2 regions of the Streptomyces sp. NPDC029526 genome follow, and region 1 is predicted to be linked to the other one. Evidence: predicted binding sites of a transcription regulator. Region 1 holds the regulator's gene; the other holds the start of a gene.
The links. Region 1 encodes HrcA, which represses chaperone genes, less so after heat shock. Its sites were predicted from a motif close to TTNGCACTCNGNNNNNCNGAGTGCNAA; they were not measured.

Region 1 (14,640 bases):
GGGCGCGGGGCGCTGTCGTTCCTGGCCGAGGCGTCGGACCTGCTCGCCGGGCAGCTGGACGAGGACCTGGTCACCGCCCTCACCGGTCAGCTGATCGTGCCCCGGCTGGCGGACTGGTGCGCGGTGTGGCTGGCCGACGAGGCCACCCCGCACGGCGGCTGGGGCGGCGGCCGGGCCGCCCACGCGGGCGGTCCGGCCCGGGTCTGGCACGCGGGCGAGCACCTCATCGAGGAACTGCACGCGGCCCTGGACCGCGACCCGCCCCAGCTCCCCGACCCGTTACGCCCCGGCCCCACCCCCTACCCCTGGCCCGCCAAGGCCCTCGACACCGACGCCGTCCCGTCCGCCGCCCCGTCCGCCGCCCCGTTTCCGGGTCCCTCTGCCGATCAGCCCGCGGACGCGGGTTCGTCCGGCACCGCCCTCGCCTACCCGCTCGTCGCCGGTGGGTGGTCCGTGGGGACCCTGGTCATCGGCCGGGCCGGCGTCGACCGCTTCCCCGACGAGGTCACCGGACTCGTCGAGGACCTCGGCCGGCGCGTGGCGCTCGCCATCGGCGCCGCCCGCCAGTACGCGCGGCAGGCCACCATCAGCTCCGTGCTCCAGCGCGGGCTGCTGCCCGGCGCCGTCGCCGAGATCCCGGGCCTGCGCAGCGCCCTCGTCCACGAGCCCTGCGACAAGGGCGGGCCCAGCGGAGACTTCTACGACCTCTTCCCGGCCGGCCGCGGCCGCTGGTGCTTCGCGGTCGGCGACGTCCAGGGCAAGGGCCCGGAGGCGGCCGTCGTCATCGGCCTGGTCCGGCCCTGGCTGCGGCTGCTGGCCCGCGAGGGCTACCGCGTCGCCGACGTCCTCGACCGCCTCAACCAGCTGCTGCTGGACGACGCCACCGAGGCCGCCGACGCCGCCGCCCGCGCCCTGGTCGCCGCCGGGGCCCGCCCCACCGCGCCCGGCGACGGCCCCCAGACCCGCTTCCTCTCCCTCCTCTACGGCGAACTCGTCCCCGTCGACGGCGGGGTCCGCTGCACCGTCGCCTCCGCCGGGCACCCCCTGCCGCTGCTCCTCGCCCCGGACGGCATCGTCCGCACGGTCGCCCGGCCGCAGACCCTGCTCGGCGTCGTCGAGGACGCCGCGTACGGCAGCGACTCCTTCGAGCTGCGCTCCGGCGACACCCTGCTCTGCGTCACCGACGGTGTCACCGAGCGGCGCTCCGGCTCGCGGCAACTGGACGACGGGGACGGGCTCGCCGTGGCGCTGGCGAGCTGCGCCGGCCTCGACGCCGGAACGACCGCGGAGCGCCTGACCCGGCTCGTCCACGACTTCGGTGACAGCCCGCCCGCCGACGATCTCGCCCTGATGGTGCTCCAGGCCGAGTGACACCGCCGGTGCGGGACAATGGAGCACATGCCCTCCGCACTCCCCGACGGCGAGCCCGTCCCCGCCGACGGTGCCCTGCCCGCCTCCGCCCTCGCCGGGGCGGCCGACCGGCCCCTCGGCTTCTACCTGCACGTCCCCTACTGCGCGACCCGCTGCGGCTACTGCGACTTCAACACCTACACCGCCACCGAGCTGCGCGGCTCCGGCGGCGTGCTGGCCTCCCGCGACAACTACGCCGCCACGCTCGTCGACGAGGTGCGGCTGGCGCGGAAGGTGCTCGGCGACGACCCGCGCGAGGTCCGCACGGTGTTCGTCGGCGGCGGGACCCCCACCCTGCTGGCCGCCGCTGACCTGGTGCGGATGCTGGACGCGATCCGGGACGAGTTCGGGCTGGCCGCCGACGCCGAGGTGACCACGGAGGCGAACCCCGAGTCCGTCGACCCGGCCTACCTGGCGGCCCTCCGCGAGGGGGGCTTCAACCGGATCTCGTTCGGCATGCAGAGCGCCCGGCAGCACGTGCTGAAGGTGCTGGACCGCACCCACACCCCCGGTCGTCCCGAGGCGTGCGTCGCCGAGGCCCGCGCCGCCGGCTTCGACCACGTCAACCTGGACCTGATCTACGGCACCCCCGGCGAGTCCGACGACGACTGGCGGGCCTCCCTGGACGCGGCGGTCGGCGCCGGGCCGGACCACGTCTCCGCGTACGCGCTCATCGTCGAGGAGGGCACGCAGCTCGCCCGCCGCATCCGGCGCGGCGAGGTCCCGATGACCGACGACGACGTGCACGCCGACCGCTACCTCATCGCCGAGGAGGCGCTGACCGCGGCGGGCTTCGCCTGGTACGAGGTGTCGAACTGGGCGACCTCGGACGCCGGGCGCTGCCTGCACAACGAGCTGTACTGGCGGGGCGCCGACTGGTGGGGCGCGGGCCCCGGCGCGCACTCCCACGTGGGCGGCGTGCGGTGGTGGAACGTCAAGCACCCGGGCGCGTACGCGGCGGCGCTCGCGCAGGGCCGGTCGCCGGGCGCCGGCCGGGAGCTGCTGTCGGACGAGGACCGGCGGGTGGAGCGGATTCTGCTGGAGCTGCGGCTGGAGGAGGGCGTGCCCCTGTCCCTCCTGCGCGCGGACGGCCTGGCGGCGGCGGGCCGGGCCCTGCGCGACGGGCTGCTCCGGCCGGCCGCGTACGAGGAGGGCCGCGCGGCCCTCACCTTGCGCGGGCGGCTGCTGGCGGACGCGGTGGTGCGGGACCTGGTGGACTGACCGCGGGCGTCCGCCTCAGCCGGCGGGCGCCGTGACGAAGTCGATCAGCTCTTCGACCCGGCCCAGCAGCTCGGGCTCCAGGTCCTTGTACGAGCGGACCCGGCCCAGGATGTGCTGCCAGGCCGCCCCGGTGTTCTCCGGCCAGCCCAGTGCCCGGCACACCCCCGTCTTCCAGTCCTGGCCGCGCGGCACCCGGGGCCAGCCGGGGATGCCCACCGACGACGGCTTCACCGCCTCCCAGACGTCGATGTACGGGTGGCCCACCACCAGTGCGTGCTCACTGGTCACCGCCTCGGCGATGCGCCACTCCTTGGAGCCCGGCACGAGGTGGTCGACCAGGACGCCCAGGCGCGCGTCGGGGCCGGGGGAGAACTCCTCGACGACCGACGGCAGGTCGTCCACGCCCTCCAGGTACTCCACGACCACGCCCTCGATGCGCAGGTCGTCGCCCCACACCTTCTCGACCAGCTCCGCGTCGTGCCGCCCCTCGACGTAGATGCGGCCGGCGCGGGCGACCCGGGCCCGGGCGCCGGGCACCGCGACGGAGCCGGACGCCGTACGGCTGGGGCGGGACGGCCCGGAGGCGGGCCGCACCAGCGTCACCACCCGGCCCTCCAGCAGGAAGCCGCGGGGTTCCAGCGGGAACACCCGGTGCTTGCCGAAACGGTCCTCCAGGGTCACCGTGCCGGCCTCGCAGCGGATCACCGCACCGCAGAAACCGGTGCCCGGCTCCTCGACCACCAGACCGGGGTCGGCGGGCACCTCGGGCACCGGGCCGGACTTCTTCCAGGGAGGGGTCAGGTCGGCGGAGTACTGGCGCATCCTGCCGACGATACGAGGCAGCCCCCGTCACGGCCGGCGCGACACGCCGAACCGGGCCGCCAGCGCCTCGCGTTGGGCGCGCACGAACGCCGCGTCGACCACCGCCCCGTGACCGGGCACGTACCGCGCGTCCGGGCCGCCCAGGGCGAGCAGCCGGTCCAGGGCGTCCGGCCAGCGGGACGGCACCGCGTCCGGGCCGGCCTGCGGCGCGCCCGACTCCTCCACCAGGTCGCCGCAGAAGACCACGGGCGGGTCGCCCGGGACCAGGACGGCGAGGTCCCGCGCGGTGTGCCCGGGGCCCGCGTCCACCAGCACCACCTCCCGGCCGCCGAGGTCCACGGCCACGTCGCCGGACACCTCGTGCCCCGGCCGGACCAGCGCGTCCGCCGCCCCGGCCGCCTCCCGCTCGTCCAGCCCGTGCCGCACCGCGTCGACGCGCAGCGCCTCCGCCGACCACGCCGCCGCCGGGCCGGCCGCCGCGAACACCTCCGCGCCCGCGAACACCGCCGCCCCCAGCACGTGGTCGAAGTGGGGGTGGGTCAGCGCGAGATGCGTCACACGCCGCCCGGCGAGCGCCTGCGCCTCGGCCCGCACCCGCGCGCCCTCGCGCAGACTCGAACCGGCGTCGACCAGCAGGGCGCCACCGGTACCGGCGACGAGCCCCGCCGTGCAGTCCCACACCGGAAGGCGGCACCGGAACACCCCCGGCGCCACCCGTTCCCATCCCGACACATCCCGAACCGAGGTCATACCGCGACGCTAGCGGGCAGAACGCCCACCTGCGCGAACCCGTCGGGCCGGGCCTTGCCCGGGGCGTACTCCCCGGCCGTACACTGGGCCGGGGAAGTCTGGCACTCGCATGTGAAGAGTGCCAGGACCAGCAACGGGCAGCGGCGGATCGCTTCTGGAGGTGTGTGCGCGATGCTCAGTGAACGCAGGCTCCAGGTGCTGCGCGCCATCGTTCAGGACTATGTCGGCACCGAGGAGCCGGTGGGCTCCAAGGCGCTCACCGAGCGGCACAACCTCGGCGTCTCCCCGGCCACCGTGCGCAACGACATGGCGGCCCTGGAGGACGAGGGGTACATCGCCCAGCCGCACACCAGCGCCGGGCGCATCCCCACCGACAAGGGCTACCGCCTGTTCGTCGACAAGCTCGCCGGGGTCAAGCCGATGAGCCCGCCCGAGCGGCGCGCCATCCAGAACTTCCTCGAGGGCGCCGTCGACCTGGACGACGTGGTGGCCCGCACGGTGCGGCTGCTCGCGCAGCTGACCCGGCAGGTGGCCGTCGTGCAGTACCCGTCGCTGACCCGCTCGACGGTGCGGCACGTGGAACTGCTGTCGCTCGCCCCGGCCCGCCTGATGCTCGTGCTGATCACGGACACCGGCCGGGTCGAGCAGCGCCTGGTGGACTGCCCGGCGCCCTTCGGCGAGGCGTCCCTGGCGGACCTGCGGGCGCGGCTCAACAGCCGGGTCGCGGGCCGCCGGTTCACCGACGTGCCCAGCCTGGTCGAGGACCTCGCGGAGGCGTTCGACCCGGAGGACCGGGGCGCGGTGTCGACCGTGCTCTCCACCCTCCTGGAGACCCTCGTCGAGGACAACGAGGAGCGGCTGATGATCGGCGGCACCGCCAATCTCACCCGCTTCGGGCACGACTTCCCCCTGGTGATCCGGCCCGTCCTGGAGGCACTCGAGGAGCAGGTCGTGCTCCTCAAGCTGCTCGGCGAGGCGAAGGATCCGGGCGTGACCGTCCGTATCGGTCATGAGAACGCCCACGAAGGACTCAACTCCACGTCCGTCGTGTCGGTCGGCTACGGTTCGGGCGGCGAAGCAGTCGCCAAACTGGGTGTGGTCGGACCGACCCGCATGGACTACCCGGGAACGATGGGAGCGGTACGCGCAGTGGCACGGTACGTCGGACAGATCCTGGCGGAGTCGTAGTGGCCACGGACTACTACGCCGTACTCGGCGTGCGCCGCGACGCGTCGCAGGAAGAGATCAAGAAGGCGTTCCGGCGGCTCGCCCGCGAGCTCCATCCGGACGTCAACCCGGATCCGAAGACCCAGGAGCGGTTCAAGGAGATCAACGCCGCCTACGAGGTGCTGTCGGACCCGCAGAAGAAGCAGGTCTACGACCTCGGTGGCGACCCCCTGGCGCAGGCGGCCGGCGGCGGCGCGGGCGGCTTCGGGGCCGGTGGCTTCGGCAACTTCTCCGACATCATGGACGCGTTCTTCGGCACGGCCTCGCAGCGCGGACCGCGCTCGCGCACCCGCCGGGGCCAGGACGCGATGATCCGCATCGAGGTCGAGCTCGACGAGGCCGCGTTCGGCACCACCAAGGACATCCAGGTCGATACCGCCGTCGTCTGCACCACGTGCAGCGGCGAGGGCGCCGCGCCCGGCACCACCGCGCAGACCTGCGACATGTGCCGCGGCCGCGGTGAGGTCTCCCAGGTCACCCGGTCCTTCCTGGGCCAGGTCATGACCTCGCGCCCCTGCCCGCAGTGCCAGGGCTTCGGCACGGTCGTGCCCACGCCGTGCCCGGAGTGCGCCGGCGACGGCCGCATCCGCTCCCGGCGCACCCTCACCGTCAAGATCCCGGCCGGTGTCGACAACGGCACCCGCATCCAGCTCGCCGGTGAGGGCGAGGTCGGTCCCGGCGGCGGTCCCGCCGGCGACCTCTACGTCGAGATCCACGAGCTGCCGCACCCCACCTTCCAGCGGCGCGGCGACGACCTGCACTGCACGGTGACCATCCCCATGACGGCGGCGGCCCTCGGCACCAAGGTGCCGCTGGAGACGCTGGACGGCATGGAGGAGGTCGACATCCGGCCCGGCACCCAGTCCGGCCAGTCGATCCCGCTGCACGGCCGGGGTGTCACGCACCTGCGCGGCGGCGGCCGGGGCGACCTCATCGTGCACGTCGAGGTGCAGACCCCCTCCAAGCTGGACCCGGAGCAGGAGCGCCTGCTGCGGGAACTGGCCAAGCTGCGCGGCGAGGAGCGTCCCCAGGGGCAGTTCCAGCCCGGCCAGCAGGGCCTGTTCTCCCGCCTGAAGGACGCCTTCAACGGCCGCTGACCGGCGCCCCGGGACCGGTCCGTGACCGGTCCCGGCCCGGCCCCCGACCGCTCCCGCGAGCCGGACCCCGGCCGGTCCGAGCCCTCTCCGGCCCTCCCACAGGACCTCCCGCCGGACCTCCCCTCGACCTCTCCCGACCTCCCGTCGAACGGAATGTGCCAGGGGGAAGGGCCAATTCGGACTCGTCCCGAGGACGTGACAACATGCCGTCATGTCCTCCGCGCTGACCGATCTCCTCCCGCACCCGATCGTGCAGGCCCCGATGGCGGGAGGGGTCGCCGTGCCGCGCCTCGCCGCCGCCGTGTCCGACGCGGGCGGGCTCGGGTTCCTGGCCGCCGGGTACAAGACCGCGGACGGGATGTACCAGGAGATCAAGCAGCTGCGCGGACTGACCGGCCGCCCCTTCGGCGTCAACGTGTTCATGCCCCAGCCCGAGACCCCCGACCCCGCCGCCGTCGGCGTCTACGCGCACCAGCTGGCCGGCGAGGCGACCTGGTACGAGACCGAGCTGGGCGACCCCGACAGCGGGCGCGACGACGGCTACGACGCCAAACTGGCCGTGCTGCTCGACAACCCGGTGCCGGTGGTGTCCTTCCACTTCGGCGTGCCCGCCCCCGAGGCCCTCGAAGCGCTCCGCCGGGCCGGCACGTACACGCTGGCCACCGCCACCACCCCCGAGGAGGCCCTGGCGGTGGAACGGGCGGGCGCCGACGCGGTGATCGCCCAGGGCGCCGAGGCGGGCGGCCACCAGGGCACCCACCGGGACGCCCCCGAGGCCGACGGCTCCGCCCTGGGGCTGCTGTCCCTGCTCGCCCAGGTCCGCGAGACCGTCTCGATCCCCGTGGTCGCCGCCGGGGGCATCATGCGCGGCAGCCAGATCGCCGCGGTGCTCGCCGCCGGGGCCGACGCCGCCCAGCTCGGCACCGCCTTCGTCGCCACCCACGAGTCCGGGGCGCACGAGGCGCACAAGCACGCCCTCACCGACCCCCTCTACGCCCGCACCGAGCTGACCCGGGCCTTCTCCGGCCGCCCGGCCCGCGCCCTGGTCAACCGTTTCCTGCGCGAGCACGGCCCCTACGCGCCCGCCGCCTACCCCGACGTCCACCACCTCGCCGCGCCCCTGCGCAAGGCGGCGGCCAAGGCCGGCGACCCGCAGGGCATGGCGCTGTGGGCGGGTCAGGGCCACCGGCTGGCCCGGGACCTGCCCGCCGGGCGGCTGGTGGAGGTGCTGGCCGCCGAACTCGCCGCCGCCCGGACGGCGTTGTCGGACGGAGGTGCCCGATGACCGCGCCGGTGTTCGTCGTCGACGGCTTCGACGCCGACCCGGCGGGCCCCTACGTGCTCGACGGGCCGGAGGGCCGGCACGCCGTCTCCGTCAAACGCCTCAGGGCCGGGGAGGACGTCGTCCTCACCGACGGCGCGGGCCGCTGGGCCGAGGGCCGGGTCGAGGGGACCGAGGGCAAGGACCGGCTGCTCGTGCGCCTCGCCGACGTCGTCACCGAGGAGCCCGAAGCGCCCCGCCTCACCGTGGTCCAGGCCCTGCCCAAGGGCGACCGGGGCGAGCTGGCCGTGGAGACGATGACCGAGGTCGGCGTCGACGCGATCGTGCCGTGGGCGGCCTCCCGGTGCATCACTCAGTGGAAGGGCGAGCGCGGACTGAAGTCCCTCGGGAAGTGGCGCGCCACCGCGCGGGAGGCGGGCAAGCAGTCCCGCCGGGTGCGCTTCCCCGAGGTCGCGGACCCGGCCACGGGCAAGCAGGTCGCGGCCCTGCTCGCCGAGGCGGACTTCGCGGCGGTGCTGCACGAGACCGGGACCGAGCCGCTGGCGAGCGCACCGCTGCCGGACGCCGGGCACATCGTGCTGGTCGTCGGGCCCGAGGGCGGCGTGTCGCCCGAGGAGCTGGACCTGTTCGCCGGGGCCGGTGCGCGGGTGTGCCGGCTGGGCCGGAGCGTGCTGCGCACGTCGACCGCCGGGACGGCCGCGGCGGCCCTGCTGCTCGGCCGCACCGGACGCTGGGGCTGACCCGCCTCCACCGTGCGGGACCGGACGGTGCCGTCCCGACGCGCCGGGGGCCGCCCGACGCCCGCCCGCGACCCCGGCCCGCCGCCCGAACGGCGCGGGCGGACGCCGCGCGCGGGGGCTCGTGGCGCGGCCGAATGCGCCCTACCGCCGGGCCCTGGAGGGTGGCAGTCTGCCGTTCATGCGGGTGCTGGCAAGGAGTTGGCTGCGGCCGGTGCTCATGGCGGGAGGTGCCGTGCTCGCCGTGGGCGGCCTCGTCGCGTGCGAGCCGGGCGGACTGAGCTCCGCCGCCGTGGCGTACACCACGGACGAGACCGTGACCGAGGAGCTGGAACGGCGCAAGGCCGGTGTCCGGTGGCTGAACTGCACCGCGGACTTCGGGGAGCGGAGCGGCGCCTCGGCGTCCTCCGGCGAGAGGACCGTGGCCTCCGTCGACTGCGAGGGCGAGACCGACGACGGCAAGGACATCACCGTCACCGGCCGGATCACCCACGCCGTCAACGGCGCCTGCGTGCGCGGGAACATCGTCGCGAAGGTGGACGGCAGGCAGCGCTTCCGGGTCGACGGACTCGGCGACTGCGACGCCACCACCCCCTCACCCGTCGGACAGGCCCCGGACGACGGCCCCCGCCCCACCGTGACGGTGACCGTCACCACCACCGTGTGGTGCGAGCAGTACCCCTCCTGCCGTCCCGTCGAGGGCAAGTGATCGAAACCCCTGGCCGGGGCCGCCGCCGCGTGCGTAGGGTGATCGGGTGACACAGCCTGCATCGGACGCATCCGCCGCGTATCTCCGGTTCCCGCATCCGCACGGCGAGTTGGTCGCCTTCACCGCCGAGGACGACGTGTGGCTCGCCCCCCTCGACGGCGGCCGGGCCTGGCGGGTGAGCGCCGAGAACGTGCCGGTGGCCCACCCGCGCATCTCGCCCGACGGCACCACCGTCGCCTGGACCTCCACCCGCGACGGCGCCCCCGAGGTGCACGTCGCCCCCGTCGACGGCGGGCCCGCCCGGCGGCTGACGTACTGGGGGAGCGTCAAGACCCAGGTGCGCGGCTGGACCTCCGACGGGCAGGTGCTCGCGGTCACCACCCACGGCCAGCCCGGCATCCGCCGCACCTGGGCGCACGCCGTCCCGCTCGACGGCGGACCCGCCACCCGGCTGCCCCACGGCCCCGTCGGCGACCTGGCGTTCGGCCCGGCCACCGTGCTGCTGTCCGCGCAGATGGGCCGGGAGGCCGCCTGGTGGAAGCGCTACCGGGGCGGCACGGCCGGCAAGCTGTGGATCGACCGCCAGGGCGACGGCGAGTTCGTCCGCCTCCACGAGGACCTCGACGGGAACATCGAGTACCCGCTGTGGGTGGGCGCGGACCGGATCGCCTTCCTCTCCGACCACGAGGGCACCGGCGCCCTGTACTCCTCCCTCGCCGACGGCTCCGACCTGCGCCGCCACACACCCCTCGGCGGCTTCTACGCCCGGCACGCCGCCACCGACGGCACCCGCGTCGTGTACTCCAGCGCCGGTGAACTGTGGATCCTGGACGACCTGGACGGCGCCGAACCGCGCCGCCTCGACATCCGGCTCGGCGGCCAGCGCGTCGACCTCCAGCCCTTCCCGGTCAACGCCGCCCGCTGGTTCGGCTCCGCGTCCCCCGACCACACCGCGCGCGGCAGCGCCGTCTGCGTCCGCGGCACCGTCCACTGGGTGACCCACCGCTCCGGCCCCGCCCGCGCCCTGGCCGCCACCCCCGGCGTCCGGGCCCGGCGCCCGCGCACCTTCCGCGCGGACGGCGAGGAGTGGGTGGTGTGGGTGACCGACGCCGAGGGCGACGACGCCCTGGAGTTCGCGCCCGCCACCGGCCTCGCCCCGGGCGCCACCCCCCGCCGGATCGCCGCCGGACGCCTCGGCCGCGTCCTGGACCTGGCCATGGCGCCCGACGGCAGCCGGGCCGCGGTCGCCTCCCACGACGGCCGGCTGCTCCTCGTCGAACGGGAGACCGGCGAGGTCCGCGAGGTCGACCGCAGCGAGAACGGCGACGTCTCCGGGCTGGTGTTCTCGCCCGACTCCGGCTGGCTCGCCTGGTCCCACCCCGGCCCGCGCCCGCTCAGCCAGATCCGCCTCGCCAACACCACCGACCTGTCGGTCACCGAGGCCACCCCGCTGCGCTTCCAGGACTACGCGCCCGCCTTCACCCTCGACGGCAAGCACCTGGCGTTCCTGTCCACCCGCGCCTTCGACCCGGTCTACGACGAGCACGTCTTCGACCTGGCCTTCGTCGAGGGCGCCCGGCCGCACCTGATCACCCTCGCCGCGACCACCCCGTCGCCGTTCGGCCCGCAGCGCCACGGCCGCCCCTTCGAGACGCCGGACCGCGAGGAGACCCCCGACAGCGAGGGCACCCCCACCACCCGCATCGACCTGGACGGCCTCGCCGACCGGATCGTGCCGTTCCCCGTCGAGGCCGCCCGCTACTCCCACCTGCGGGCCGCCAAGGACGGGGTGCTGTGGCTGCGCCACCCGGTGCGCGGCGTCCTCGGCGCCTCCCGCGCCACCCCCGACGACCCCGATCCCAGGACCGAGCTGGAGCGCTACGACCTCGCCCAGCACCGCATCGAGCACCTCGCCGCGGACGCCGACCACTTCGAGGTCAGCGGCGACGGCAAGCGGGTGCTGCTGTGGACCGACGGGCGGCTCAAGGTCGTCCCCAGCGACCGGCGCGCCCCGAACGGCGACGACAGCGACGGCAACATCACCGTCGACCTCGGCCGCGTCCGCCAGTTCGTCGACCCCGCCGCCGAGTGGCGGCAGATGTTCGACGAGGCGGGCCGCATCATGCGGGACCACTTCTGGCACCCGGACCTCAACGGCGTCGACTGGGACGCCGTCCTGGACCGCTACCGCCCCGTCCTGGACCGCCTCGCCACCCACGACGACCTCGTCGACCTCCTCTGGGAGGTGCAGGGCGAACTCGGCACCTCGCACGCCTACGTCACCCCGCGCGGCGGCCACGGCGACGGCCCCCGGCAGGGCCTGCTGGGCGCGGACCTCTCCCGCCACGAGGACGGCAGCTGGCGCGTCGACCGCATCCTGCCCTCGGAGACCTCCGACCCCGACGCCCGCTCCCCGCTCGCCGCGCCCGGCGTGGCCGTCCGCCCCGGCGACGCGATCGTCGCCGTCGCCGGACAGCCCGTCGACCCCGTCACCGGCCCCGCCCCGCTGCTGGTGGGCACCGCGGGCAAGCCGGTCGAGCTGACCGTCTCCCCGGCCGGCGGCGGCGAACCGCGCCATGCGGTCGTCGTGCCCGTCGCCGACGAGGAACCGCTGCGCTACCACGCCTGGGTCGCCGACCGGCGGGCGTACGTGCACGAGACGTCCGGCGGCCGCCTCGGCTACATCCACGTCCCCGACATGCAGGCCCCCGGCTGGGCGCAGATCCACCGCGACCTGCGCGTCGAGGTGACCCGCGAGGGACTGGTCGTCGACGTGCGGGAGAACCGCGGCGGACACACCTCCCAGCTCGTGGTGGAGAAGCTGGCCCGGCGCATCGTCGGCTGGGACCTGCCGCGCGGCATGCGGCCCGAGTCCTACCCGCGGGACGCGCCGCGCGGCCCCGTCGTCGCCGTGGCCAACGAGTTCTCCGGCTCCGACGGCGACATCGTCAACGCGGCGATCAAGGCCCTCGGTATCGGCCCCGTCGTCGGCACCCGCACCTGGGGCGGCGTCGTCGGCATCGACAGCCGCTACCGCCTGGTCGACGGCACGCTCGTCACCCAGCCCAAGTACGCCTTCTGGCTGGAGGGTTACGGCTGGGGCGTGGAGAACCACGGCGTCGACCCCGACGTCGAGGTGGTGCAGCGCCCGCAGGACCACGCGGCGGGCCGCGACCCCCAGCTCGACGAGGCCGTCCGCATCGCGCTCGCCGCCCTGGAGGAGAACCCGGCCAAGGAGCCGCCCGCGCTGCCCTGACCGCGGGCCCTCGCGCGGCCCCGGCGGATACGATGCCCCGGTAAGCGATCATCCGGGGCCGAGGAGGCACACCCATGGCAGGCGAGCCGCAGGACGACTGCCTGTTCTGCAAGATCGTCGCAGGACAGATCCCGGCGACGATCGTCCGCGAGACGGACACGACCGTCGCGTTCAGGGACATCAACCCGCAGGCGCCGACCCACGTCCTGGTGATCCCCAAGGCACACCACCAGGACGCGGCGGCCCTCGCCGCGGCGGCACCCGACATCGCGGCGGACGTGCTGCGCGAGACGCAGGCCGTCGCCGACCAGGAGCAACTGGACAGCTACCGCATCGTGTTCAACACCGGCAGCGGCGCCGGCCAGACCGTCTGGCACGCCCACGCCCACGTGCTGGGCGGCCGCGGCCTCGAATGGCCCCCCGGATAGTCCGGACCGGCCGTCACATGTCCGTACGCGAACTGGTCGTGCTCGGCACCGCCAGCCAGGTCCCCACCCGGCACCGCAACCACAACGGCTACCTGCTGCGCTGGGACGGCGAGGGCATCCTGTTCGACCCCGGCGAGGGCACGCAGCGGCAGATGCTGCGCGCCGGGGTCGCCGCGCACGACCTCAACCGGATCTGCGTCACCCACTTCCACGGCGACCACAGCCTCGGCCTCGCCGGGGTCATCCAACGCATCAACCTGGACCGGGTCCCGCACGAGATCACCGCCCACTACCCGCGTTCCGGGCAGCGCTTCTTCGACCGGCTGCGCTACGCCACCGCCTACCGCGAGACCGTCGCCCTCACCGAGGCCCCCGTCGACACGGACGGCCCGATCGCCCGCACCCCCGGCTACACCCTCGATGCGCGCCGCCTCTCCCACCCCGTGGAGTCCTACGGCTACCGGCTCACCGAGCCCGACGGGCGCCGCATGCTCCCGGACCGGCTCGCCGCGCACGGCATCACCGGCCCGGACATCGGCCGCCTCCAGCGGGACGGCGTCCTCGGCGGGGTCCGGCTGGAGGACGTCAGCGAGGTACGGCGCGGGCAGAGCTTCGCGTTCGTCATGGACACCCGGCTGTGCGACGGGGTGCACGCGCTCGCCGAGGGCTGCGACCTGCTCGTCATCGAGTCGACCTTCCTCGACGAGGACGAGGAACTCGCCACCGACCACGGTCACCTGACGGCCGGTCAGGCCGCCCGGGCGGCCCGGGACGCGGGCGTGCACCACCTCGTGCTCACCCACTTCAGCCAGCGCTACTCCGACCCGGCGGAGTTCGAGCGGCAGGCCAGGGCCGCCGGTTTCGAGGGCGAGCTGACCGTGGCCCACGACCTGCTCCGGGTGCCGCTGCCCAAGCGCCGCTGACACGGTCCCCAGGCGCCCGGTCGTACGATGCTTCGATGCCCGTACCCAAAGCCGAACTGCACCTTCACATCGAAGGCACCCTCGAACCCGAGCTGGCCTTCGAGCTCGCCGCCCGCAACGGCCTCACCCTGCCCTGGGCCGGCACCGAGGCGCTGCGCGAGGCGTACCGCTTCGAGGACCTGCAGTCCTTCCTCGACCTGTACTACGCGCTGATGGCGGTGCTGCGCACCGAACGGGACTTCGAGGACCTCGCCGACGCCTACCTCGCCCGCGCCGCCGCCCAGGGCGTCCGCCACGCGGAGATCTTCTTCGACCCGCAGGCCCACCTCGCGCGCGGCGTCCCCCTGGACACGGTCGTCGACGGGCTCTGGCAGTCCCTGGGCCGCAGCGAGGAGCGGCACGGCGTCTCCACCCGCCTGATCATGTGCTTCCTGCGCGACGAGTCCGCCGCGTCCGCCCTGGCCACCCTGGAGGCCGCCCGCCCCCACCTGGACCGCATCACCGGCGTCGGCCTGGACTCGGCCGAGGTCGGCCACCCGCCCGCGAAGTTCCGCGAGGTGTACGAGGCCGCCGCCGCGCTGGGCCTGCGCCGGGTCGCCCACGCCGGGGAGGAGGGCCCGCCGGAGTACATCACCGAGGCCCTGGACGTGCTCGGCGTCGAACGCGTCGACCACGGGCTGCGCTGCGTGGAGGATCCCGCGCTGGTGGCACGGCTGGTGCGCGAGCGGGTGCCGCTGACGCTCTGCCCGCTGTCCAACGTCCGCCTGCGCACGGTCGA
Region 2 (14,640 bases), on a different contig from region 1:
CGCCGGGGCGGGGCCGGACGCGGGGGGACCCCCGGCGACGATCCGCGTGCCCTCGACGATCACGCGGCCGTCGTCCACGGTCCCGGCGGGCAGGACCACCCGGGCACCGGTGAGAACAGTGGTGGGGGCCATCAGGCGGTTACCTCCGAGGGGTCCGGGGAGTCGGCGGGGGCGAGCAGGTCCCGGGCGAGGAGTCCCGCGCCCAGGCATCCGGCGGTGTCCCCGAGGGCCGCGGGGACCAGGGACGGCAGTTTCTGGAAGGTGACCCGCCGCCGGACGGCCTCCCGCAGTGGTGTGAACAAGGTTTCCCCCGCCTCGGCGAGCCCGCCACCGACGATCAGCGTGCGGGGGTCCAGCAGGGTGAGCGCGGTGACCAGTCCGTCGGCGAGCGCGTCGACCGCGCCGTGCCAGACCGTGCGGGCCCGTTCGTCCCCGGCCTCGACGGCCGCGGCGCAGTCGGCCGCGGTGGCGGCGGGATCGCCGGAGGCCGCCGCCCACGCCTCGCTGACGGCCGAGGCGGACGCGTACCGCTCCAGGCAGCCGCGCTGGCCGCACGGGCAGGGGACGCCGCCGGGCCGGACGACGACGTGGCCGATCTCGCCGGCGAAGCCGTGCGCTCCGGCCTCCACCCGTCCGTCGATGCCGATGGCGCCCGCGATGCCGGTGCCCAGCGGCACGAACAGGAACCGGTCGGTGCCCCGGCCCGCGCCGATCCGGCCCTCGGCGAGCCCGCCGGTGCGCACGTCGTGGCCGACGGCGACGGGAATGCCGCCGAGCCGTTCGGTGAGGAGTGCGCGCAGCGGGACGTCGCGCCAGCCGAGGTTGGCCGCGTAGACGGCGGTGCCGGTGTGCTCGTCGACGATGCCGGGGACGGCGAGGCCCGCCGCGGACGCGGGGCGGCCGTAGCGGTCGGAGCCGTGGGCGTGCAGGTCGGCGGCGAAGTCGAGGATCTCGGCGACGACGGCGTCGGGTCCGCGTTCGCGGCCGGTGGCGCGGCGCGCCTGGTGCAGCAGTTCGCCTCCCGCCCCGACCAGGGCGGCCTTCATCCCGGTGCCGCCCACGTCGAGGGCGATGACATGTTCCACGAGGACAGTGTGACCCCGTCACCCGGGAGAGGTCTAGTCCACTTACGTGGTGTAGACCTTATTCCGGTTATCGAAAAATTTCGAACGGCGCACCGGTCGCCGGGGTTGGGGCAGTGAGCAGTGCAGCGGCAGGTCAGGACACGGGCGATCGCGGTGGTCTCCGCACTGGGACTCGTCGGAGTCCTCGGCGGATGCGGTGGCGGTGACTCCTCCGACGTGACGTTGAAGCTGGTCGCCGCCGACTACGGAGACAGCGCCGACAACAGCACCCGGAAGTACTGGGCGGAACTCGTCGAGGACTTCGAGGCCGGGCACCCGGGCGTGAAGGTCGACGTCAGCGTCTACTCCTGGAACGACGTCGACCGCAAGGTCAAGGAGATGGTCGACGCGGGCGACCCGCCGGACCTGGCGCAGATCGGCGCGTACGCCGACTACGCGCAGCAGGGCCTGCTGTACAAGGCCCGCGAGGTGCTCTCCATCCCCGTCCAGGCCGACCTCCTCTCCCAGCTGACGGACGCCGGCAAGGTCGCCTCGGTGCAGTACGGGCTGCCCTTCGCCTCCTCCACCCGCGTGCTCTTCTACAACAAGGACCTCTTCGACGAGGCCGGGATCACCCCGCCGGAGACGTGGGACGACCTCGTCGACAACGCCACGAAGCTGAAGGCCGAGGGCGTGAAGTACCCCTACGCGCTGCCGCTCGGGCCCGAGGAGGCGCAGGCCGAGACGATGCAGTGGCTGCTCAGCGGCGACGGCGGCTACACCGACGACCGGGGCGCCTACACCATCGACTCCGTCGAGAACGTCGACACCCTCACCTGGCTGAAGGACGAACTGGTCGGCGCCGGCCTCACCGGCCCCGTGGCGCCCGGGAAGCTGAACCGGGCGGACGCCTTCGCCGCCTTCGCCGCGGGGGACGTCGGCATGCTCAACGGGCACCCCTCGCTGATGAGGCTCGCCGGGCAGAAGGGCGTCGAGTACGGCATGGTGCCCACGCCCGGCGTGGACGGGGAGAGCAGGGCCACCCTCGGCGTCTCCGACTGGATGATGGCCTTCAAGGAGAACGGCCACCGCGAGGCGATCGGCGACTTCCTCGACGCCGTCTACAGCGAGAAGAACGTGCTGAAGTTCTCCCGCACCTACGACCTGCTGCCGGTCACCCAGTCCGCGTCCCGCGTGATGGCGGAGTCCGCCGACGACAAGGCCCTCAAGCCCTTCCTCGACCAGCTCGGGACGTCCGAGCTGTACCCGGTCGGCGAGACCTCCTGGGCGGCCGTCAACGCGCAGATCAAGAAGCAGATCGGCAAGGCCGTCGCCCCCGGCGGCAGCCCCGCCGTCGTCCTCTCCGGCCTCCAGGCCACCGCCACCCGCACGGAGGGCGGCGGCCGGTGACGGCCGTCCCGGCGGCCCTCACGGGAGCCTCCGGGGTCGCCGGGCCCCGCCCGTTGTCGGTGGCGGGGGTTACGGTGCGGGACATGGACGAGGAATCACGGACGGCCCGGCCGGCGGCCGGACTGGGCCGACGCGAGCAGGACATCCTCGCGCTGGAGCGCCGTGGCTTTCCCGGCCCCGGCGCGAAGGAGCGCGCGATACGCGAACGCCTGGGCCTGGCACCGGTGCGCTACTACCAGCTGCTCAACGCCCTCCTCGACGACCCCCGCGCCCTGGCCCACGACCCGGTCACGGTCAACCGCCTGCGCCGCATACGGGACTTCCGGCGCGCGGAACGCTGAGCCGGGGGCCGGGGGCCGGGGGCAGCGGGGCCGGGGGCCGGGGGCAGCGGGGCCGGGGGCGCAACGGCTGGGCGAGGGCCCGCCCACGCGGCCGTCAGCCTGCGGGGCGGCACCCTGCGGGGCCGTCGTCCCGCCGGACCGGCCGGCACCCCGCCCGACCCTCATTCAGCGAACGGCACCTCACGGAACCGTTCACTCCATGTGCACCGCGCGACCGCTCACTTCGCGTACGCCGTCACTTCATGTGCCCGGCCAGCGCGGTCAGCAGGTCCACCAGGCCCGCCGGGCCGTCCACCACCAGGTCCGCGCGGTCGCGCAGCTCGGGCACCTCGTCGCTGCCGCTGCACACCAGCAGCCCGGGGACCCCGTCGGAGCGGAGCTCGTCCACCGCCGCGAAGGCCGGGAGGTCGCCGAGGTCGTCGCCCGCGTAGAGGACGCACCCAACGCCGGTCTCCCGCGCGTGCTCCCGGAGGGCGACGCCCTTGTCCATGCCCGGCGGGCGCAGCTCCAGCACCATCCGGCCCGGCTCCACGATCAGTCCGTGCCGGGTCGCCAGGTCCGTCAGCGGCTCGCGCAGGGCCTCGAAGGCGGCCTGCGGTGCGACGGCCCGCCGGGTGTGGACGGCGACCGCCCGGCCCTTCTCCTCGACCCGGGCGCCCTGTGCCGCGTCCAGCCCTTCCAGCAGCCCGGGCAGCTCCGCGCGCACGGCGGCCACCCCGGGGTGCGGTTCGGGCGCCGTGACGGTGTCGGTGGCGGCGTCCCAGCGCTCGGCGCCGTAGTGGCCGAGGACGACCAAGTGTTCCAGCCCGGCGACTCCCGCGAACCCGCCGTTGCGGACCGCGACGGCGGGCGGCCGGCCGGTGATCACCGCGACGGAGGCCACCTTCGGGGCGAGCGCGGTCAGCGCCGGGACGGCGTCGGGGTGGGCCCGCGCCCGGTCCGGGTCGGGCACGATCGGCGCGAGGGTGCCGTCGAAGTCGAGGCCGATCAGCGCCTCGCCCGGCCGGGCGAGCAGGGCGTCGAGCCCTTCGCGCCCGGCCCGGGTGACGGGCGTCGGAAGGTCGGGGACGGCATGCGGATCCGTGGATGCGGTGTGGCTGCCCATACGGCCAACCTATCCACGTCCGCCCGGTGCCACGCATGCCCGGACGCCCGGTGCCACGCGTGCCCGGCCACCCGGTGCCACGCGGGCACGCACGCCTGGCCGGTCGTCGGCGCGCGGGTCCGGCCGGACACCGCCCGCGGACCGGAGCGGCCACAGCGCGGCGGCCCGCAGACCGGCCGGACCGTCCCCGGGGGAGCCCCGGCCGCACCAGGCCCTACCAGGCCCTACCAGGCCCTACCAGGCCGCACCGGCCGTGCCCGGCGGGCACCCGACGTCCGGCACCCGACTCCGGGCACCCGGCGTCCGGCACCCCCGCGCCCGCGGCGGCGGATCGGTACCAGGATCAGGCGGGGTCCTGCCCCCGCAGGGCGTCCAGCTGGTCGACGAACCACTGGGCGGGCGGCAGCGCGGTCGCCGCCGCGGCCAGGCGCTTGCTGTGCTCGGTGCGCTGGGCCGGGCCCATCGTCAGGGCCTCGTGCAGGGCGCGGGCGGTCCCGGTCACGTCGTAGGGGTTGACGGTGATGGCGTCCTCGCCCAGCTCCTCGTGCGCCCCCGCCTCCCGGCTCAGCACCAGCGCGCAGCCGCGGTCGGAGACCACCGGCACCTCCTTGGCGACCAGGTTCATGCCGTCCCGCACGGGGTTGACCAGGGCCACGTCCGCCAGCCGGTAGGCGGCCAGCGAGCGGGCGAAGTCGTCCTTGACGTGCAGCACGACCGGACGCCAGCCGGGCGTGCCGTACCGGTCGTTGATCTCCTCGGCGACCCGCTGCACCTCGGCGGTGTAGTCGCGGTACACGGCGAGGTCCTGGCGGGAGGGGTAGGCGAAGGCGACGTGCACGACCCGCTCGCGCCAGTCGGGGTGGTCGTCGAGGAGCTGCCGGTAGGCGAGCAGGCCGCGCACGATGTTCTTCGACAGCTCGGTGCGGTCCACCCGGACGATGGTGCGGCGCGGGGTGCCGTCGGGCGCGGTGCCGATCTCCTCGCGCAGCGCGGCCATCCGCTCCTCGACGTCCGGCTCGTGGGAGCGGGCGCGCAGGAAGTCCGCGTCGGCGCCGAGGCCGTGCACGCCCACGCGGGTGTCGCCGAGGCCGCCCGCGAACTGCTCGCAGCAGGCGGTGAAGGCGTCCGCCCAGCGCCGGGTGAGGAACCCGAGCCGGTCCGCGCCCAGCATGCCGCCGAGCACCTGGGCGGCGATGTCGTCGGGCAGCATCCGGAAGTACTCCGGCGGGGCCCACGGGGTGTGCGAGAAGTGGCCGATGCGCAGGTCGGGGCGGAGCTCGCGGAGCATGCCGGGGACGAGCGTCAGGTGGTAGTCCTGCACCACGACGGCCGCGCCCTCGGCGGCCTCCTCGGCGAGCGCTTCGGCGAAGGCCCGGTTGTAGGTCTCGTAGGACGCCCACTGGCGGCGGAACTCCGCGTCGAAGACGGGTTCCAGCGGGGTCTGGTAGAGCATGTGGTGCACGAACCACAGCACCGAGTTCGCGATGCCGTTGTAGGCGTCGGCGTGCACGTCGGCCGGGATGTCCAGCATCCGCACGCCGTCCTCGCCGACGCCGCGCCGCACGGCCTCGCGGTCGCCGTCGGACAGGGCCGAGCAGACCCACAGGGCGTCCGCGTCCGAGCCGATCGCGGACAGCCCGGACACCAGTCCGCCGCCGCCCCGTTTGGCGCGCAGCGAACCGTCCTCGTCCACCGTGTACGACACGGGCCCGCGGTTCGACGCGACCAGCACCTGGGCACCCTGACCAGCCTGAGCAGCATGCGTGGAAGCCATACGCACCAACCTAGCCCGGCCCCCGGAACCTCAAACGTCGCCGGGACGCGCTCAGGCCACCCGCCGGGCCTGGTACTCGGCGATCTCCCGCATGGGCGGGCGTTCCTCGGTGTCGACGGAGTAGGTGCGCGGCTCGAAGCCCTCGTCGGAGCGCTCGAACTGGGTGAGGGCGGGCCGGATCAGGTGGCCGCGGGCCAGGCGGAGCTGGGCGGTGCGGTAGATGGCGGCGGCCATCCGGCCGAGGGCCCGCCCGTCCTGGTGGCGGTGCTTGCGCACGCCGACGTCGACCTGGGCGAGGGCGTCCAGCCCGGCCAGGTGCAGGGCGTCGACCAGCATGCCGAGCTCGACCCCGTAGCCGACCGGGAAGGGCAGCTGCTCCAGCAGCGAGCGGCGGGCCGCGTACTCACCGCCGAGCGGCTGGACGAAACCGGCGAGCTGCGGCCAGTGCATGTTGAGCAGCGGGCGCGCCATCAGCTCGGTGACCCGGCCGCCCTGCCCGGCGGCGGCGCCCAGGGGGCGGTCGTACATGGCCTTGACCAGCTGCACGTCCGGCTCGGTGAGCAGCGGACCGACGATGCCGGTGACGAAGTCGGAGGAGAAGTCGCGCAGGTCCGCGTCGACGAAGCAGACGATGTCGCCCCGGGTGACCAGCAGGGAGCGCCAGAGCACCTCGCCCTTGCCGGGCACGGCGGGGATGCGGGGCAGGATCGCGTCCCGGTGGACCACGGTGGCGCCCGCCGCCGCGGCGGCCGCTGCGGTGCCGTCCGTCGAGCCGGAGTCGATCACGACGACCTCGTCGACCAGCGGCACCTGGAGCATCAGGTCGTGCCGGATCACCGCCACGATGTCGCCGACGGTGGCCTCCTCGTCGAGCGCCGGCAGCACCACGCTCACCGTCTGTCCCGAGGCGCGCTTCGCGGCCAGGAGCGCGTGCGGGGGGCGGTCGGCCACGGACCAGGACCGGTCGATCAGCCAGCGCTCGACTTCTTCCAGCACGGTCTGCGGCTCCTCACTCCGGTCCGGTCCTGTGATCCATCTCGCGCTTCGGACGACTGTCTCAATCGCCCGGGGCGTCGGTTACAGTCTTGAACAACGCGCACGGTCCCCGCATGCCGGGGTCCCGCGCGACAACTGAACACCGCTCATCCAGAGGGGCAGAGGGATACGGCCCGTTGAAGCCCCGGCAACCCTCCAGTCGGTTCTTGTCACACGGACGTGGCGAGGCTCCCGGCTAGGGAAGGTGCCAAATCCGTCTCACGGCGAGATGCGTCGTGAGGAAGATGAGGAGAAAGGGCCTCGCCTCACATGGCTGTGCAGACCGTTGCAAGCAACGCCGACTCTGCCGGTTCCGCCGGTTCCTCCCCCGCCGTCGACCTGGGTCCCGCCGCCGCGCTGTCCTGCCGCGAGTGCGGCCACCGCGTCCCGCTCGGACCCGTCTTCGCCTGCCAGGAGTGTTTCGGCCCGCTGGAGATCGCCTACGACTTCTCGTCCTACGAGGCCGGGGAACTGCGCCGGCGCATCGAGGCGGGACCCGCGAACATCTGGCGCTACGCGCCGCTGCTGCCCGTCCCCGCGGACGTGGCCGGCAAGCCGAACCTCAACCCGGGCTGGACCCCGCTGGTCAAGGCGGACAACCTGGCCCGTGAACTCGGCGTCACCGGCGGTCTGTACGTCAAGGACGACTCGGGCAACCCGACGCACTCCTTCAAGGACCGGGTCGTCGCCCAGGCCCTGGAGGCCGCCCGCGCCTTCGGCTTCACCACCCTGTCCTGCTCCTCCACCGGCAACCTGGCCGGTGCCGTCGGCGCCGCCGCCGCCCGGGCCGGCTTCCGCTCCTGCGTGTTCATCCCGCACGACCTGGAGCAGGGCAAGGTCGTCATGGCCGCCGTCTACGGCGGCGAACTGGTCGGCATCGAGGGCAACTACGACGACGTCAACCGCTTCTGCTCCGAACTGATCGGCGACCCGGCCGGCGAGGGCTGGGGCTTCGTCAACGTCAACCTGCGCCCCTACTACGCCGAGGGCTCCAAGACGCTCGCCTACGAGATCTGCGAGCAGCTCGGCTGGCGGCTGCCGGACCAGATCGTCGTCCCGATCGCCTCGGGCTCCCAGCTCACGAAGATCGACAAGGGGCTGCGGGAGCTGATCGACCTGGGGCTGGTGGAGGACCGCCCCTACAAGATCTTCGGCGCGCAGGCGGAGGGCTGCTCCCCGGTCTCAGCCGCCTTCAAGGCCGGGCACGACGTGGTCCGCCCGCAGAAGCCGGACACCATCGCCAAGTCGCTCGCCATCGGCAACCCCGCCGACGGCCCCTACGTCCTGGACATCGCCCGCCGCACCGGCGGCGCCGTGGAGGACGTCACCGACGAGCAGGTCGTGGACGCGATCAAGCTGCTCGCGCGCACCGAGGGCATCTTCGCGGAGACGGCGGGCGGGGTGACCGTCGGCGTCACCCGCAAGCTGGTCGAGAGCGGCCTGCTGGATCCCTCGCTGACCACCGTCGTCCTCAACACCGGCGACGGCCTGAAGACCCTCGACGCGGTCGCCGGGACCGGCGTGACCGCCACCATCCGCCCCACCCTGGACTCCTTCCGAGAGGCTGGCCTCGCATGAGCGTGACCGTCCGCATCCCGACCATCCTGCGCACCTACACCGGTGGGCAGGCCCAGGTGAACGCCGAGGGGACGACCCTCGCCGAGGTCATCGAGGACCTGGAGAAGAACCACACGGGCATCGCCGCCCGCGTCCTGGACGACCAGGGCAAGCTGCGCCGCTTCGTCAACGTCTACGTCAACGACGACGACGTGCGCTTCGAGCAGGGCCTGGAGACGGCGACGCCGGACGGCGCCGGCGTCTCGATCATTCCGGCGGTCGCCGGCGGCTGATCCGGCCTGATCATTACCGTGGGTAACTTCGGTTACCCAGCGTGGAACTCGTTGCCCCCTCCGTGAGAGAAGCGGAGGGGGCAATTCCATGGGATTGAACGCGATAGGGTTGGGGAACGCGGCCCCGGTCCCTCGATCGGGAACCGTGAATTCCTGCCGCTCGCCCGACGATAAGTAGCCAAAGTCTGTGCGCCTTTCGCGGCTTTTGTGGCGTTTGCGTGACCCGGTTTGCCCTGAATTCGGGCGAAGTTGCACAACATTCCGGACCGGCGGCGTCCAGATTTCTCGTCCGATTGACCTGTTGCAGACGGCAGTTGGACAGATACATTCAGCCGCGGTCGACGCGTTCCGGCGCACGCCCCCACTCCAATGGGGGGTGAGGTCTGACCCGGGTCCGCGAAGTGTGGATCTGTGCAAGGGCCAGTAATAGGGGAGTTAGGCATGGCTCAGGGCACCGTCAAGTGGTTCAACGCGGAGAAGGGGTACGGCTTCATCGCGGTCGACGGTGGTGCGGATGTTTTCGTCCACTACAGCGCCATCCAGATGGACGGGTACCGCACCCTTGAAGAGGGCCAGCGGGTCGAATTCGAGATCTCGCAGGGCCAGAAGGGCCCGCAGGCCGACATGGTTCGCGTCACCGCCTGAACGCGCTACCAGCCGCAAGCAGCTTCTGCTGACGAGGGGCCCGCACCTCCCGGGGTGCGGGCCCTTCGCCGTGCGCCGGCGCCTCCGCAAGGGGGCGGCCGGCCGTGCGCCCGGGCCGCCCGCGCTCCCCGTCCCGGCGGCGCCGTACACCCGTGTTCGCCGACCGCTGAGAGCGCGCCTTCCTCTCCTTCGCGCCCACGCGCGCGAGGGGCCGTACGGGGTGTCGCCGCGCCCCCCGTACCACCCCCGTGCCACCCCCCGCCCGGGGTGCCTCCGCACCGCCGTCCTCCGCCGTCCTCCCAGCACACGGGCCCCGTCGGCCCTCGTGCCGTGGTGCCCGGGAGACACCTCCCCCCGTCCCGGACCGCGCCTGCGGGCACGCCCGCGCGCCCCGACCCTCCGACGGGCCCGCTTCGCGGGAGCGCCTTGCACTCGGAGGGGTCGAGTGCTAATCATTGGCGTTAGCACTCTGAAGGTGAGAGTGACAACGAAGGACCGGGTCGGTGAGGCCCGCAGGCCGTGTGGGGCAAGGAACCACGAGGCCGGCGAGCCGTCCGTCGCGGGCGCGGGCGCGGTCCGAAGGAATCACCCCCAGTCCTGGAGGGACCACTTCACATGGCCAAGATCATCGCGTTCGACGAGGAGGCGCGGCGCGGCCTCGAGCGCGGCATGAACCAGCTCGCGGACGCCGTCAAGGTGACGCTCGGCCCCAAGGGCCGCAACGTCGTCCTCGAGAAGAAGTGGGGCGCCCCCACGATCACCAACGATGGTGTCTCCATCGCCAAGGAGATCGAGCTCGAGGACCCGTACGAGAAGATCGGCGCCGAGCTGGTCAAGGAAGTCGCCAAGAAGACGGACGACGTCGCCGGTGACGGTACGACCACCGCGACCGTCCTCGCCCAGGCCCTGGTCAAGGAGGGCCTGCGCAACGTAGCCGCCGGCGCCAACCCGATGGCCCTCAAGCGCGGCATCGAGAAGGCCGTCGAGTCGGTCTCCGCCGCCCTGCTGGAGCAGGCGAAGGACGTCGAGACCAAGGAGCAGATCGCTTCCACGGCCTCCATCTCCGCCGCCGACACCCAGATCGGCGAGCTCATCGCCGAGGCCATGGACAAGGTCGGCAAGGAAGGCGTCATCACCGTCGAGGAGTCCCAGACCTTCGGTCTGGAGCTGGAGCTCACCGAGGGTATGCGCTTCGACAAGGGCTACATCTCGGCGTACTTCGCCACCGACATGGAGCGTATGGAGGCCGTCCTCGACGACCCGTACATCCTGATCGCCAACTCCAAGATCTCCAACGTCAAGGACCTGCTCCCGCTCCTGGAGAAGGTCATGCAGTCGGGCAAGCCGCTGCTGATCATCGCCGAGGACGTCGAGGGCGAGGCCCTGTCGACCCTGGTCGTCAACAAGATCCGCGGCACCTTCAAGTCCGTCGCGGTCAAGGCCCCGGGCTTCGGTGACCGTCGCAAGGCCATGCTCGGCGACATCGCCATCCTCACGGGCGGCGAGGTCATCTCCGAGGAGGTCGGTCTCAAGCTGGAGAACGCCACCCTCGACCTGCTGGGCAAGGCGCGCAAGGTCGTCATCACCAAGGACGAGACGACCATCGTCGACGGTTCGGGCTCGGCCGACCAGGTCCAGGGCCGCGTGAACCAGATCCGGGCCGAGATCGAGAACAGCGACTCGGACTACGACCGCGAGAAGCTCCAGGAGCGCCTGGCGAAGCTGGCCGGCGGCGTGGCCGTCATCAAGGCCGGTGCCGCGACCGAGGTGGAGCTCAAGGAGCGCAAGCACCGCATCGAGGACGCCGTGCGCAACGCCAAGGCGGCCGTCGAGGAGGGCATCGTCGCCGGTGGTGGCGTGGCCCTGCTGCAGGCCTCCCAGGTCTTCGAGAAGCTGGAGCTCGAGGGTGACGAGGCGACCGGCGCCAACGCCGTGAAGCTCGCCCTGGAGGCCCCGCTGAAGCAGATCGCCGTCAACGGTGGTCTCGAGGGCGGCGTCGTGGTGGAGAAGGTCCGCAACCTCACCGTCGGCCACGGCCTGAACGCCGCGACCGGCGAGTACGTCGACATGATCGCCGAAGGCATCATCGACCCGGCGAAGGTGACCCGTTCCGCGCTGCAGAACGCCGCCTCCATCGCCGCGCTGTTCCTCACCACCGAGGCCGTCATCGCCGACAAGCCGGAGAAGAACGCGGCCCCGGCCGGCGGCGGCATGCCGGGCGGTGACATGGACTTCTGATCCTCCCGAGGATCGGATCCGTCCGACGCACGAACGAGGGCGGCACTCCCTGGACGACAGGGGGTGCCGCCCTCGGGCGTGTCAGGGCACCCGGCACCCGGCACCCGGGTGCCGGCGGTCGCGGGGGCGGCGGTCGCGGGGGTCGGTCAGAGGCCGCCCATCGGCTCGATGTCGACGCGCACCGGGGTGCCCCACACCCGCAGCACCTCGTAGTCGGTGAACTCGTGGACGATCCGGTACGCCATCGCGGGCCGGGGGCCGCGCCGCAGGGCGGCGAGGTACAGCTCGGCCTCGCGGCGGTCCCGGCGCGGGGTGCCGCACAGCTGCCACACCTGACCGTTCCACAGCTCCGGCAGCCAGCGCTGCTGCGGCTGCGGCCGGTCGCCGCTCACCCCGTAGCGGGACGGGACCGGCTCGGCGGGCGGGTACTGCGGCGCCGGGCCGTTAAACTCGGCGCGGCGGGCGGCCCGTCGGCGCGTCTCGCACAGCAGGCACAGGTCGGGCGCGCTCTCGTCGACCGGGCCGGTGGGGTGCTCGGGGCAGCGGGTGCTCGGCGCGGCCGAGCCGACGCCCTCCTCCAGCAGGTCCAGGGCCCGCCGCAGGTCCGCCTTCACCTCGTGCAGCTTGGCGTCCGGTGTGTCGCCGCCGAGCGCCTCGCCGTGTTCGCCGAGCAGGCGCAGGGCACGCCCCAGTGCGGTGAGCTGCGCGTGGTTCATGGCGTCCGTCTCCGTGGGGTGGGGTTCGCGGGCTCCGCTGCCCCGGGGTCGGTCCGGTTCCGACGTCGGTCCCAGTGCCGGGGTCGGGGTAGGGGTCGGGGTCGGAGTCGCTACGAGTATCCCAGCGGCCCTGGAGCCTGTCACAGCCGTGACCCGTGACCGTGATCGTGAACCGTGACTGCGGCCCTCCCGGCTCAGGTGGCCCCGGTCGGCCGTGGCGTCAGCCGTCCGCCCCCGGGGCGCCCCCGGCCTTGGCGAGCGCGACCCGGAGGTGGCCGTCGGCCTCGTCGAGGAGGCGGGCGGCGGTGGCAGCGTCCGCGTCGGTGAGCAGCACCAGGACGGCGTGCTTCACCTCGCCGTCGGTCGCGGTCAGGGCCCGCTCGACGGCGTCGTCGTCCGCGCCGGTGGCCAGGGCGACGATCCGGTGGGACCGGGCGCGCAGCTTGTCGTTGGAGGCGCGCACGTCGACCATCAGGTTCCCGTACGTCTTGCCCAGCCGGATCATGGTGATCGTCGACAGCATGTTCAGGACGAGTTTCTGGGCGGTGCCCGCCTTGAGCCGGGTGGAACCGGTGAGCAGTTCCGGGCCGACGACGACCTCGATGCCGTGGTCCGCGGCGGCGGCCAGCGCGCTGTCCGGGTTGCAGGCCAGCCCGACGGTCAGGGCACCGAGGGCACGGGCATGGGTGACGGCGCCGACGGCGTAGGGGGTGCGGCCGGAGGCGGAGACGCCGACCACCGTGTCGTCGGCGGTCAGTCCGAGCGCGTCCAGGTCGGCGCGGGCGAGGGCGGCGGAGTCCTCGGCCCCTTCGACGGAGGTGACCATGGCGGCGGGGCCGCCCGCGATGAGGCCGACGACCTGTCCGGGGTCGGTGTTGAAGGTCGGTGGGCACTCGGAGGCGTCCAGCACGCCGAGCCGGCCGGCGGTGCCCGCCCCGGCGTAGACGAGTCGGCCGCCCCGGGACATCCGGTCGGCGACGGCGTCGACGGCGGCGGCGATCTCCGGCAGCCGCCGGGCGACCGCGGTGGCGACGGTGGCGTCCTCGCCGTTCATCAGCCGTGCGATCTCGAGGGTGGGCAGCCGGTCGATCTCCGCGAGCTCCGGGCGGAACGCCTCGGTGGCCAGGGTCTCCAGCTGGGCGCGCAGAGCGTGGGACGGGGACGGATCGGGCAGGCGCCCGTCGGGCGCGGGGTGGTCGGCGGCGGGACGGTCGGTCATGGTGCGGGTCTCTCCGGTCTCCGGTCTCTCCGGTCGGTCTGGTCCGTGGGTCCGGGGCGGGCCGCGGTCGTCCGGTGGCCGTGGCACTGCTGGGGGGAGCCCGGTGGTGGTGCGTGGTGTGGGGAGGACAAGGGGTCGGGAATCGGGGGATCGGGAATCGGGGGATCGGGGGAACGGAACGGAGAGCCGAGGAGGAGGGGCGGTCGTCCAGGCGGAGCGCGGCCGGTCGTCCGGCGGCCGTTCCGGCACCCGCCCCGTCCTGCCGCCGTCCGGTCCGCCGTCCGGTCCGCCGACCGGCCCGTCGGCCGGTCCGCCGGTCCGTCCATCCGTCCATCCGTCCGTCCGGCCGTCCGTGCCGCGTGGCCGGGCGGACCGTTCCGCGCGGCGGGGCGAGCTGTTCCGTGCCGCGGGACGCTGCGCCGCCTCTTCCCGCCCCGCCCCAACCCCGCCGCGCCTACCGCGGGCCGCTGCGGTGGCGGTGGGCCAGGGCCTCGTAGGACGCCGACAGGGCCGGTGCGGCCTGTTCGTAGGTCCGCTGCGCGACGCCGACGAACAGGCAGTCGACGACGAGCAGTTGACTGGTCCGGGAGGACATCGCGGCCGGCCGCAGCTCGCTCTCGCGGGCGGTGGACGTGGTCAGTACGTGGTCGGCGTACTGGGTGACCGGGCCGTCGGGGCGGCCGGTGACTGCCACGGTCGTCGCCCCGTGCTCGAAGGCCACCCGGAGCGGTTCGATGACGTCCCCCGTCGACCCGGAGTGGGTGATGGCGATCGCCACGTCGCCCGGACGGAGCTGCACGGCGTTGGTCACCGCGAGGTGCGGATCGCTGGGGGCATGGGCTATCAGACCTATGCGCAGCAGCTTCTGGGTGAGGTCCTGCGCGACCAGTCCGGAGGCGCCGAGGCCGTACACGTCGGTGCGCCGGGCGCCCGCGAGCGCGGTGACGGCGGCACCGAGCTGCACGGTGTCCAGTCCGGCGGCGGTGTCGGCGAGGGTCTGCTGCTCGTCGTAGGCGAGTTTGGCGACGACGTCGGCGATGGGGTCGTCCACCGCGATGTCGGTCGTGATGGCCGGAGCCCGGCCGGACTGCTGCTGGGCGGCGAGCCCGGCCAGGGCCAGGCGCAGGTCGCGGTAGCCCGGGTAGCCGAGGAGGCGGGCGGTGCGCACGACGGTGGCCTCGCTGGTGCCGGTCAGCTCGGCGAGCCCGGTGACCGTGAGGGCGGCGCAGCCGGCCGGGTCGCC

Region 2: groL (chaperonin GroEL) is a predicted target of HrcA. The motif match lies at 9,650-9,676, and genes of this name have one in related genera.

The regions. Positions count from the first base shown of each region.
Region 1 is NZ_JBEZWE010000001.1:754,278-768,917, reverse strand. Features, by position in the region: gene AB0F01_RS03400 (ATP-binding SpoIIE family protein phosphatase) at 1-1,371, shown strand, start outside; gene hemW (radical SAM family heme chaperone HemW) at 1,399-2,631, shown strand; gene AB0F01_RS03390 (DUF3097 domain-containing protein) at 2,647-3,453, opposite strand; gene AB0F01_RS03385 (MBL fold metallo-hydrolase) at 3,481-4,203, opposite strand; gene hrcA (heat-inducible transcriptional repressor HrcA) at 4,375-5,391, shown strand; gene dnaJ (molecular chaperone DnaJ) at 5,391-6,527, shown strand; gene AB0F01_RS03370 (nitronate monooxygenase) at 6,739-7,812, shown strand; gene AB0F01_RS03365 (16S rRNA (uracil(1498)-N(3))-methyltransferase) at 7,809-8,549, shown strand; gene AB0F01_RS03360 (hypothetical protein) at 8,728-9,255, shown strand; gene AB0F01_RS03355 (S41 family peptidase) at 9,302-12,511, shown strand; gene AB0F01_RS03350 (histidine triad nucleotide-binding protein) at 12,586-12,939, shown strand; gene AB0F01_RS03345 (ribonuclease Z) at 12,957-13,862, shown strand; gene AB0F01_RS03340 (adenosine deaminase) at 13,898-14,640, shown strand, end outside.
Region 2 is NZ_JBEZWE010000022.1:13,937-28,576, reverse strand. Features, by position in the region: gene nagA (N-acetylglucosamine-6-phosphate deacetylase) at 1-132, opposite strand, end outside; gene AB0F01_RS28540 (ROK family protein) at 132-1,085, opposite strand; gene AB0F01_RS28535 (extracellular solute-binding protein) at 1,206-2,474, shown strand; gene AB0F01_RS28530 (DUF3263 domain-containing protein) at 2,558-2,815, shown strand; gene otsB (trehalose-phosphatase) at 3,051-3,920, opposite strand; gene AB0F01_RS28520 (trehalose-6-phosphate synthase) at 4,264-5,694, opposite strand; gene AB0F01_RS28515 (glucosyl-3-phosphoglycerate synthase) at 5,746-6,690, opposite strand; SAM riboswitch class I at 6,834-6,981, shown strand; gene thrC (threonine synthase) at 7,000-8,307, shown strand; gene AB0F01_RS28505 (MoaD/ThiS family protein) at 8,304-8,579, shown strand; gene AB0F01_RS28500 (cold-shock protein) at 9,021-9,224, shown strand; gene groL (chaperonin GroEL) at 9,840-11,462, shown strand; gene AB0F01_RS28490 (hypothetical protein) at 11,609-12,178, opposite strand; gene murQ (N-acetylmuramic acid 6-phosphate etherase) at 12,399-13,397, opposite strand; gene AB0F01_RS28480 (MurR/RpiR family transcriptional regulator) at 13,852-14,640, opposite strand, start outside.